DNA from 4 places in the Brenneria goodwinii genome. Region 1 is predicted to be linked to each of the others. Evidence: predicted binding sites of a transcription regulator. Region 1 holds the regulator's gene; each other region holds the start of a gene.

Region 1 (2,206 bases):
TGAAACCAGGAGCTGGCGTGACTCCCCAGGTCTTCTACATCCTCTACACATGATGAACTCATAATTTCTCCCTACCTTGCTGCTTAAGGTGAAAACTGCAAGGAAAGCATAGACAATTTTTTACCCATTAACGGTATCGGTGGGTATAACCCATCGTCTACCCTCTGAATGACAAGAGGAAAATGAAGAGAAAAAAGCCGGTACGCAAATACGTAGGGGCACTCATCCTTAAAATAAACACGCACGTCCCGTATGCGTTTAACACTAAAGGATAGTGATAAATATGGTTGTTGTCGTTTAAAGCCGTAAATTAGTTTATGACTGCTTCAGCCTGGGTACAAGTATAAATTGGCTGAAGCAGCATTAGAGATATGTTGGTTTCTGCGGGGTATAAGCGCTGCGGGTATTTAGGAATAACGCCGGTAATCGCGAAATGGGCCGTCGGCAACGGAGCGGCGCTCAATCAGAGTAGGGTGCACCTCAATGACCTGCGCGTCTTCACGTTTACTGGTGATACGGTCCAGCAGCATCGCCAGGGCCGATTGACCCAGACGCTCTTTGGGCTGGTGGATGGTGGTCAGCGCGGGAGTGAAGAACCGGGCATGACGAACATTGTCATATCCGATTACCGAGATATCTTGGGGAACGCGCAGTCCCAGCTCATCCGCGGCGCAAATCGCGCCCATGGCCATAATATCCCCACCGCAAAAAACCGCCGTAGGCCGGTGTTTCTGCGCCAGAATTTGCTGCATCGCTTTGTAGCCGGATTCAGGCTCAAAATCTCCCCGAACGACCCATTCGTCATGGATTTGAATATCGGCATCGCTCAGCGCTTTTAGAAAGCCAAGATAGCGCCCGCTGCCGGTATTTCGCTCCAGTATGCCGTGGATGACGCCGATATCCCGGTGACCGCGTTCGATAAGGTAACGGCCCGCCATATAACCGCCTTCAAAGGCGTTATCAATGATGGTGTCGGTAAAATCGCTGTGCGCCTGTCCCCAATCCATAACCACCATGGGAATGCTGCGATAGTCTTCCAGCATAGCGAGCAATTGGGGAGGATATTCCGCACACATCACCAGCAGCCCATCGACACGCTTTTGCGCCAGCATGGAAAGGCAGGCGCGTTGTTTATCGATATCGTTATGCGAATTGCACAAAATCAGCGTGTAACCCTTGGCGTAGCAACTATTTTCAACGGCTTCGATGATTTCAGCGAAGTAGGGCGCTTCACTGGACGTTGCCAGCAGGCCAATGGATTTGGTGTGATTCACTTTGAGGCTGCGGGCGACGGCGCTGGGTGAATAGTGTAACTCTTTAATGGCCGCCTTTACGGCAGCCTTGGTTTCTTCGGCGACGAAACGTGTTTTGTTGATCACGTGTGATACGGTTGTGGTCGAAACGCCAGCACGTTTTGCCACATCTTTGATCGTTGCCATGTAAAAATGACTCCTAACCGACTCGTTGCAGTCGTAAGTATATTGTTAATCGTTTGCCTACGTTTAAAGTTCTCTTTCTATGTAAAAAAACAGAATTTCAGAAGGAGAATGCCGAATGTTATACCTAAAGGGACAAGGCTGACTTTTTTCGACCAATACGCAGCGTGGCATCAAACAGCGGATTTTGTCCGATTTGACACGAAAGTGGAAGCGGTAATTTATACTATTAGTGATACAGCGGTATGCGTTTTTGCCGCCGGACTATGGAAGAATTGCTACAGTTATACAGTATATTGTTTTAGCCCAGCGTATGCTTGGGATTACAAAGACGGTTGCTGTTTTTTCTGATAACGCGAGTGCACAAAGGAAACGCTTATGGATACTGACCTGAAGTTGTCGCTGTTCGCCACTGTTGGTGCGTTGGTAATGATTATTGTGTTTAGCTTTGTGGCGGTAATGAATTAATCGGCGTTGAACCGCTCGACGGTTTACGTCATCACCTGTTCGGGCGCGTTTAAACGCGCCCGAATCGCTTATACGGGTTTCAGCGAATAGTTTGCGGGGTAACGACGCGGCGCGCGCCGACGTAATGATCCTGCCAATAATCTTCACTCAGTTTGCTGATGCGAATATCCGAGCCTGTTCGCGGCGACTGAATAAATTTGCCGTCACCCAGATAAACGCCTACATGGTCGGCGGCGCCGCGGTTGTTGATGCGGAAAAACACCAAATCTCCGCTTTCCAATTCACTCTTCTTAATCGGCGCG
Region 2 (2,206 bases), 2.6 Mb from region 1:
GCGTACGGTAAAGCTGATGTCATCAACGCCCGGCCCGCAAAGATTTTTCACCTGTAAGCGAACCTCTCCCGGAGCCTGATTCAACCGCGGGTATTGTTCTTCGAGCTTACGCCCGACCATCATTTCGATAAGCCGATCTTCCTGCAACGCACTGACCGGGCATTCGCCGATAAACTGGCCGTCGCGAAACACGGTCACGTCATCGCATATTTCAAAAATCTCTTTCAAACGGTGGGAAATATAAACAATGCCGCGTCCCTGAGCCTGTAACTCTTTAATTACGCTGAATAACGATGCGGTTTCGGTATCGGTCAGCGCGTCGGTCGGCTCATCCATGATGATGACTTTTGATTCAAAACTCAGCACCTTGGCGATCTCCACCATTTGCTGATCGCCAATCGATAAGTCACCGACAATACGCCGGCTGTCATAACGCAGATTCAGGCGCTTTAGCAGTTTGTCCGCCTCCGCGTACATCTTTTTCCAGTCAATACGGCCAAAACGGTTGGTGAACTCACGGCCAAGAAAAATATTCTCGGCGATAGTGAGCTGAGGGATCAGGTTAAGTTCTTGATGAATAATGCCGATGCCAGCGTCCTGAGAGGCTTTAGGGCCGCTGAACGCCACTTCCTTTCCCAGAAAATGCACGCTGCCGGCGTCTTTATGGTAGATACCGGTCAGCACTTTCATCATGGTGGATTTACCGGCGCCATTTTCGCCCACCAGCGCCATAACCTTGCCCGGATAAACATTTAACGCCGCGCCGGAAAGCGCCTTAACGCCGGGAAAAGTTTTGGTAATGCCTTGCAGTTGCAGTAAAGGTTGCATTGATGCCTCAGAACGTTACGCCAGCGCAAAGGATGACATTGGCATACGGGGAACATTCCCCGCTGCGAATGATAGCCCGGCTTTTTCCGCTTTGAATTTTAAAATCCTCATGGCTGACATAATGCAATTCGATTGAGTTTCCCTGGTGTATCTCAAGATGTTTTAATTGATCGAGTAACGCGTTATGGAGCGTCGGATTTTTTTCCGCCATTTCTTCCGCAACAATAGCGGCCTCGACCTGCATCTCACTGGTGACGGCCGCCACAACCTGCAAAAAGGTTGGAACGTTGTGAGTCAATGCCATATCGATTCGCACTGTCGTATCAGGAATAGGTAAGCCTGCATCACCAATCACGACCCGATCGGTATGGCCCAAACGGGAAATCACGGAAGAAATATCAGCATTCAGCAATACGGCTTTTTTCATCGATTCACTCCACCAGCGAAACGTTTCGCTGGTAAAGAGTGTAGAAAAAGAGAGTAAGGAAAGGCAAAGGCGACATAGCGAAAGTGTGATCGCCATCGAAACGTTTCGCTCACATAAAACAAGAAAAGAACATAGGACGGTAAAAAACAGCGCAGAAATGCGGATAAAGACCACGGCCGAAAAGAAAATCGATGTAAAAGGCGGACTCTCGCCCGCCCGGCGCTATCGTTTAAACCTTATGTTCAAAGCTTGCGGATATGTTTTACTTCCAGCTCAACGGAGTTGAAGTCTTTATCCAACTCCCCCTGAATTTCAACCTTGTCCGTGGGAGAAACGGTCTGTCCGTTCCAACGCTTATGATCGATCTCCACTCTTATCGTGCCCGTCGCGTCACGGAACAGATAGTCATCATTGCCAATGCGTTGTTCTATATTACCTGTCAGGGTGATCCAACTGTCATCTTTCATTTCCAGAGCCTTGTCTACCGTCGTCGCGCTGCTATTGGGGCCGGAAAATCCGCCTTGCGGCGCGCTGGCAACCGAAGAATCAGGGCTGACCAGTCCTCCCGTCTGGGCGGCAAAGACCGGTGCGGAAATCAGGGCCGTAATGGCGAAAAGTGCGATTGTTTTTTTCATGCTCTACCTTCCTTATTCCATGTATTTTCATCGTAGTTCAGTTTTCAGGCAGCATTAAAACAAACGGTTCTTAACAGCATCTTAAGAAATGGCCGCCGGTGATTTTATTTGTTTATCTTGTCGTTATTGCCCGATTCTGGCGATTTTACCTGTACATGCCGTCACGCTATTTCGTATAAAAACCCAAGACAAGAATGCATGGAGCAGCCATGAGAATTTTGTTAATCGAAGACGATCGCCTGATTGGCGACGGGCTAAAAGCCGGACTAACCAAACTTGGTTTTAATGTTGACTGGTTTACGCAAGGTAAAGAAGG
Region 3 (2,206 bases), 850 kb from region 1:
TGACGACGACCTCCAGCCGCTGCATACGACCATCGCCAATGCCCTGTTGACGTTACATCGACAAGGCGTTCCCTGCTATTTCATACACGGCAACCGCGACTTTCTGCTCGGCAAGCGTTTCGCCAAACAAAGCGGCCTCACGCTGCTTCCCGAAGAGAAGGTACTCGATCTGTACGGCCGACGAATACTGATTTTACATGGCGACACCTTATGCACCGACGACCATGCCTATCAGAAATTTCGCCGCCGGGTGCACAATCCGCTGATACAGCGTCTTTTTCTGCTGTTGCCGTTATCTATCCGGCTCAGGATCGCCGCCGGCATGCGTTCAGCCAGTCAGCAGGCGAACCAGCATAAATCAATGCAGATTATGGATGTCAATCCTGAACAGGTTATCAATCGCTTACGGCACTATCAGGTTGACACAATGATCCACGGCCATACCCATCGCCCGGCAATTCATCAGATCGTCGCCGATGACTTCAGCGCGCGACGCGCGGTGCTGGGAGCCTGGCATCATGAAGGATCGATGATCAAAGTGACCGATCGGGATATCGAACTGATTTCATTTCCATTCTAGCCATTTCCTCACGCTATTTTAGCGCATGATTCGTTTTTCCAATCGACGCAACCGTTTTCCTCGCCATAAGGTCGTGATATGCTCTACGCCCTCAAAGTCAGAGCCCTGTTGGTAGCCCAACGTTATTCGTCCGATTTTTAACGTCGAGGCGGACACCAACGCAGCGCCTGGCCGACGCGACACCATCGACGTCACCATCATGTAAATCACAGGAGTTTTACAGGCATGTCATCCAACGCCGCCCCGGCAAAAATCGCCATCGTCATGGGTTCAAAGAGTGACTGGGCCACCATGCAGTTTGCTGCCGAAATCCTCACGACGCTGAATATTCCCTTTCATGTCGAGATCGTCTCTGCCCACCGGACGCCCGATAAACTATTCAGTTTCGCAGAGCAGGCCGCGCAGAACGGTTTTGACGTGATTATTGCGGGCGCCGGCGGCGCGGCGCATTTACCCGGAATGCTGGCGGCCAAAACGCTGGTGCCGGTATTGGGCGTGCCGGTACAAAGCGCCGCGTTAAGCGGCGTTGACAGCCTGTATTCGATTGTGCAAATGCCGCGCGGCGTTCCGGTCGGCACCCTGGCCATCGGTAAAGCCGGCGCCGCCAACGCCGCACTGCTGGCGGCGCAGATTCTGGCATTACATGATGATGCGCTTGCCGCTCGTTTAGCCGAGTGGCGGCAAAGCCAGACCGATGAGGTATTATCCCATCCTGATCCGCGGGAGGACGCATGAAACCGGTTTGCGTTTTAGGCGACGGCCAGTTGGGAAGAATGTTACGTCAGGCTGGCGAACCCTTGGGTATCGCGGTTTATCCCGTTGGATTGAATGCGGAACCGGAATCGGTTCCTTTCCAGAACAGCGTGATTACCGCGGAAATCGAACGCTGGCCGGAAACCGCGCTTACGCGAGAACTGGCTCGGCATACCGCCTTCGTTAATCGCGATATTTTCCCGCGTCTGGCTGACCGCTTCACGCAGAAACAGCTGCTGGACGCCCTGAATCTGGCTACGGCGCCCTGGCAATTACTCGCCAAAGCCGACGAATGGCCGCAGATTTTCGCCCGGCTCGGCGAGCTTGCCATCGTTAAGCGCCGTGTCGGCGGCTATGACGGCCGGGGGCAATGGCGCCTGCGCGACGGCGAGCAGCATACGCTTCCCGCTGAGTGCTACGGCGAATGCATCGTCGAGCAAGGCATCAATTTTTCCGGCGAGGTATCGCTGGTCGGCGCGCGTAATGTCCACGGCGACTGCGTGTTCTATCCTCTGACGCATAACCTGCATCAGGACGGGATCCTGCGCGCCAGCGTTGCGCTGCCCCATCCGGCGCCGCAGTTGCAGCAGCAGGCGGAACAGATGCTGTCGGCCATTATGAATGAGCTGGGCTACATTGGCGTCATGGCGATGGAGTGTTTCGTTGTCGGCGATCGTCTGTTGATCAACGAACTCGCGCCACGCGTGCACAACAGCGGTCACTGGACGCAGAACGGCGCCTCCATCAGCCAGTTTGAACTGCACCTGCGGGCCATCCTGGATCTGCCGATGCCCGCCCCAGCGGTCGATACCACGTCGGTGATGGTCAACCTGATCGGAACGGAGGTCAACATCGACTGGCTGTCGCTGCCGC
Region 4 (2,206 bases), 1.0 Mb from region 1:
GTTGTGGGTTTCCACTTTCATCAGGATATGCGCATCTCCCTGATGATAATCATAGTTCCCCTGCGTATCGGCATAGAAACGCCCAACGGCGGAGCCTTCCATGACTGCGGCGTTATCTTTATAGGCCGATAACACATGATCCGGCGTATGGACGAAGGTGTTTTTAATCATCTTAAACAGCGACTTCGGCTGTTCAACGCCATCAATCACCCAGTCGGCGTTAAAGATTTTATGACGGCAGTGTTCGGAGTTCGCCTGCGCGAACATGTAAAGCTCGATATCCGTTGGGTTACGTCCCAACTTATTGAACGCCGCCAGCAGATAATCGATTTCGTCTTCCGCCAACGCCAGCCCCAACCGGATATTCGCTTCCTCCAGCGCCTGACGGCCGCGTAACAAGATCTCGATGCGTTTTAACGGCGCCGGCTGCTGATGGGAGAAGAGTTGCTCCGCCTGCTGCATTTCGTCAAAAACGCTTTCCATCATGCGGTCATGCAGCAACGCCCCCAGTTGCCGCCACTGTTCATCGCTCAACGTCGGCGCATGAATATAAAAAGCCAGGCCGCGTTCCAGGCGTAACACCTTGTTCAACCCGCAGTTACGCGCGATATCGGTCGCTTTGGAAGACCAGGGGGAAATCGTACCGGGACGGGGAGTCACCAACAGCAAACGGCCTTGCGGCTCATGTTCAGCGAGAGAAGGACCATACTTCAGCAAACGTGTCAGTTTGGCCAGTTCATCGTTGTTCAGTGGTGCGTTGACATCGGCAAAATGCACGTATTCGGCATAGATATCGCTAATCGGCAAAAAGTGCTCTTTGCACCGGACAAGCAGTTTATTAATACGAAAAGCCGACAAAGCAGGTGAACCACGCAGTATTTCCATAATCTAAAGTTCTCTCGTCTTCGATGCACTGACTGTTGTGCAGTCGTTGGGCGCTACAGGGGGGAAACGCGCGTCATTATAGAGAATCCTTCCTCCGGACGAAACCGTTTGCGTTGCTATTGTTGAACATCACATTACGGCACTGATTGATCATTAAGCAAATCAATAAAAGTTGCACACTGCGGTTTTGTTACGCAAAATGCCCCGACTCCGGGACTTTTCGTATAAAAAATCGTCGGGAGCGATTTTCAACGCCGCTTGCGGCGGCCCGTAAGGGTGACGGGCAAGGATAGCTCACCATAAAAAAAGGCCGCAACAAAGACAAGTTGGCAAGCCGCCGAGAGACTATTATTTGAAGCGTTTAAAATTAAATTATTTTTTCATTGGGGTTATCACGTTACTGCTGGCGCTGGCCTTATGGCCAAATATCCCCTGGCGCAGTAGTCAGGACGTTCAGCTCAGACAGATCCTCGCACGCGGCGAGTTGCGTATCAGTACCGTCAATTCGCCATTGACTTACACGACCAGCAACGGCTCCCCGGTAGGTCTTGATTATGAACTGGCAAAACGTTTCGCCGATTATCTCGGCGTCAAGCTGGTGGTGTCGTCACGTAAGAATCTTGACGAGCTGTTTGACGATCTGGATAACAACGACGCGGACATACTGGCTGCCGGACTGATTTACAATCACGAGCGTCTTGAACGCTTTCGCGCCGGGCCAACCTACTATTCCGTCTCACAGCAGTTGGTATACCGCCTGGGCAATACCCGCCCCAAAACGATGGAAAAATTAAGCGGCCGCCTGGCGGTGACGTCAGGCTCGGCGTATATCGCCACATTACGCGATCTGAAAGCGGATAAGTATCCGCAACTGAATTGGGAGTCAGCCTCCGATCTAACCACTCAGGAACTGCTGAAACAGGTCGCTGACGGCAAACTCGACTATACGCTGGGGGACTCGGTCACTGTTGGCTTAATGCAGCGGATTCATCCGCAGCTTGCCGTCGCCTTCGATCTCAGTGATGAAGAGCCGGTCACCTGGTACATGAAACGTTCGCACGATGATAGCCTGTCGGCGGCGTTACTGGATTTTTTCAGTCGTGTCGTTGAAGATGGCACCCTCGCCCGTTTGGAAGAAAAATATCTGGGTCATGTCGGCGAATTTGATTACGTTGACACCACCACATTTCTCAGCGCCATTGACGAAATATTACCCGATTTTCGGCCGCTATTTGAAAAACATGCGACCGATATTGATTGGAAACTCCTGGCTGCCATTTCCTACCAGGAGTCACACTGGAATCCGCTGGCGACCTCGCCG

Evidence for each region. Region 1 encodes PurR, which represses purine synthesis genes. Its sites were predicted from a motif close to CANGCAAACGTTTGCNTG; they were not measured.
Region 2: a site for PurR is predicted at 1,269-1,286, ahead of rbsD (D-ribose pyranase). Genes of this name have one in related genera too.
Region 3: a site for PurR is predicted at 625-642, ahead of purE (5-(carboxyamino)imidazole ribonucleotide mutase). Genes of this name have one in related genera too.
Region 4: a site for PurR is predicted at 983-1,000, ahead of purL (phosphoribosylformylglycinamidine synthase). Genes of this name have one in related genera too.

The regions. Positions count from the first base shown of each region.
Region 1 is NZ_CP014137.1:1,463,334-1,465,539, forward strand. Features, by position in the region: gene cfa (cyclopropane fatty acyl phospholipid synthase) at 1-62, opposite strand, end outside; gene purR (HTH-type transcriptional repressor PurR) at 408-1,439, opposite strand; gene cydH (cytochrome bd-I oxidase subunit CydH) at 1,815-1,904, shown strand; gene ACN28R_RS06615 (C40 family peptidase) at 1,984-2,206, opposite strand, start outside.
Region 2 is NZ_CP014137.1:4,192,289-4,194,494, forward strand. Features, by position in the region: gene rbsA (ribose ABC transporter ATP-binding protein RbsA) at 1-828, opposite strand, end outside; gene rbsD (D-ribose pyranase) at 836-1,255, opposite strand; gene ACN28R_RS18600 (YgiW/YdeI family stress tolerance OB fold protein) at 1,498-1,890, opposite strand; gene qseB (quorum sensing response regulator transcription factor QseB) at 2,100-2,206, shown strand, end outside.
Region 3 is NZ_CP014137.1:616,253-618,458, reverse strand. Features, by position in the region: gene lpxH (UDP-2,3-diacylglucosamine diphosphatase) at 1-580, shown strand, start outside; gene purE (5-(carboxyamino)imidazole ribonucleotide mutase) at 806-1,315, shown strand; gene purK (5-(carboxyamino)imidazole ribonucleotide synthase) at 1,312-2,206, shown strand, end outside.
Region 4 is NZ_CP014137.1:452,107-454,312, reverse strand. Features, by position in the region: gene purL (phosphoribosylformylglycinamidine synthase) at 1-885, opposite strand, end outside; gene mltF (membrane-bound lytic murein transglycosylase MltF) at 1,238-2,206, shown strand, end outside.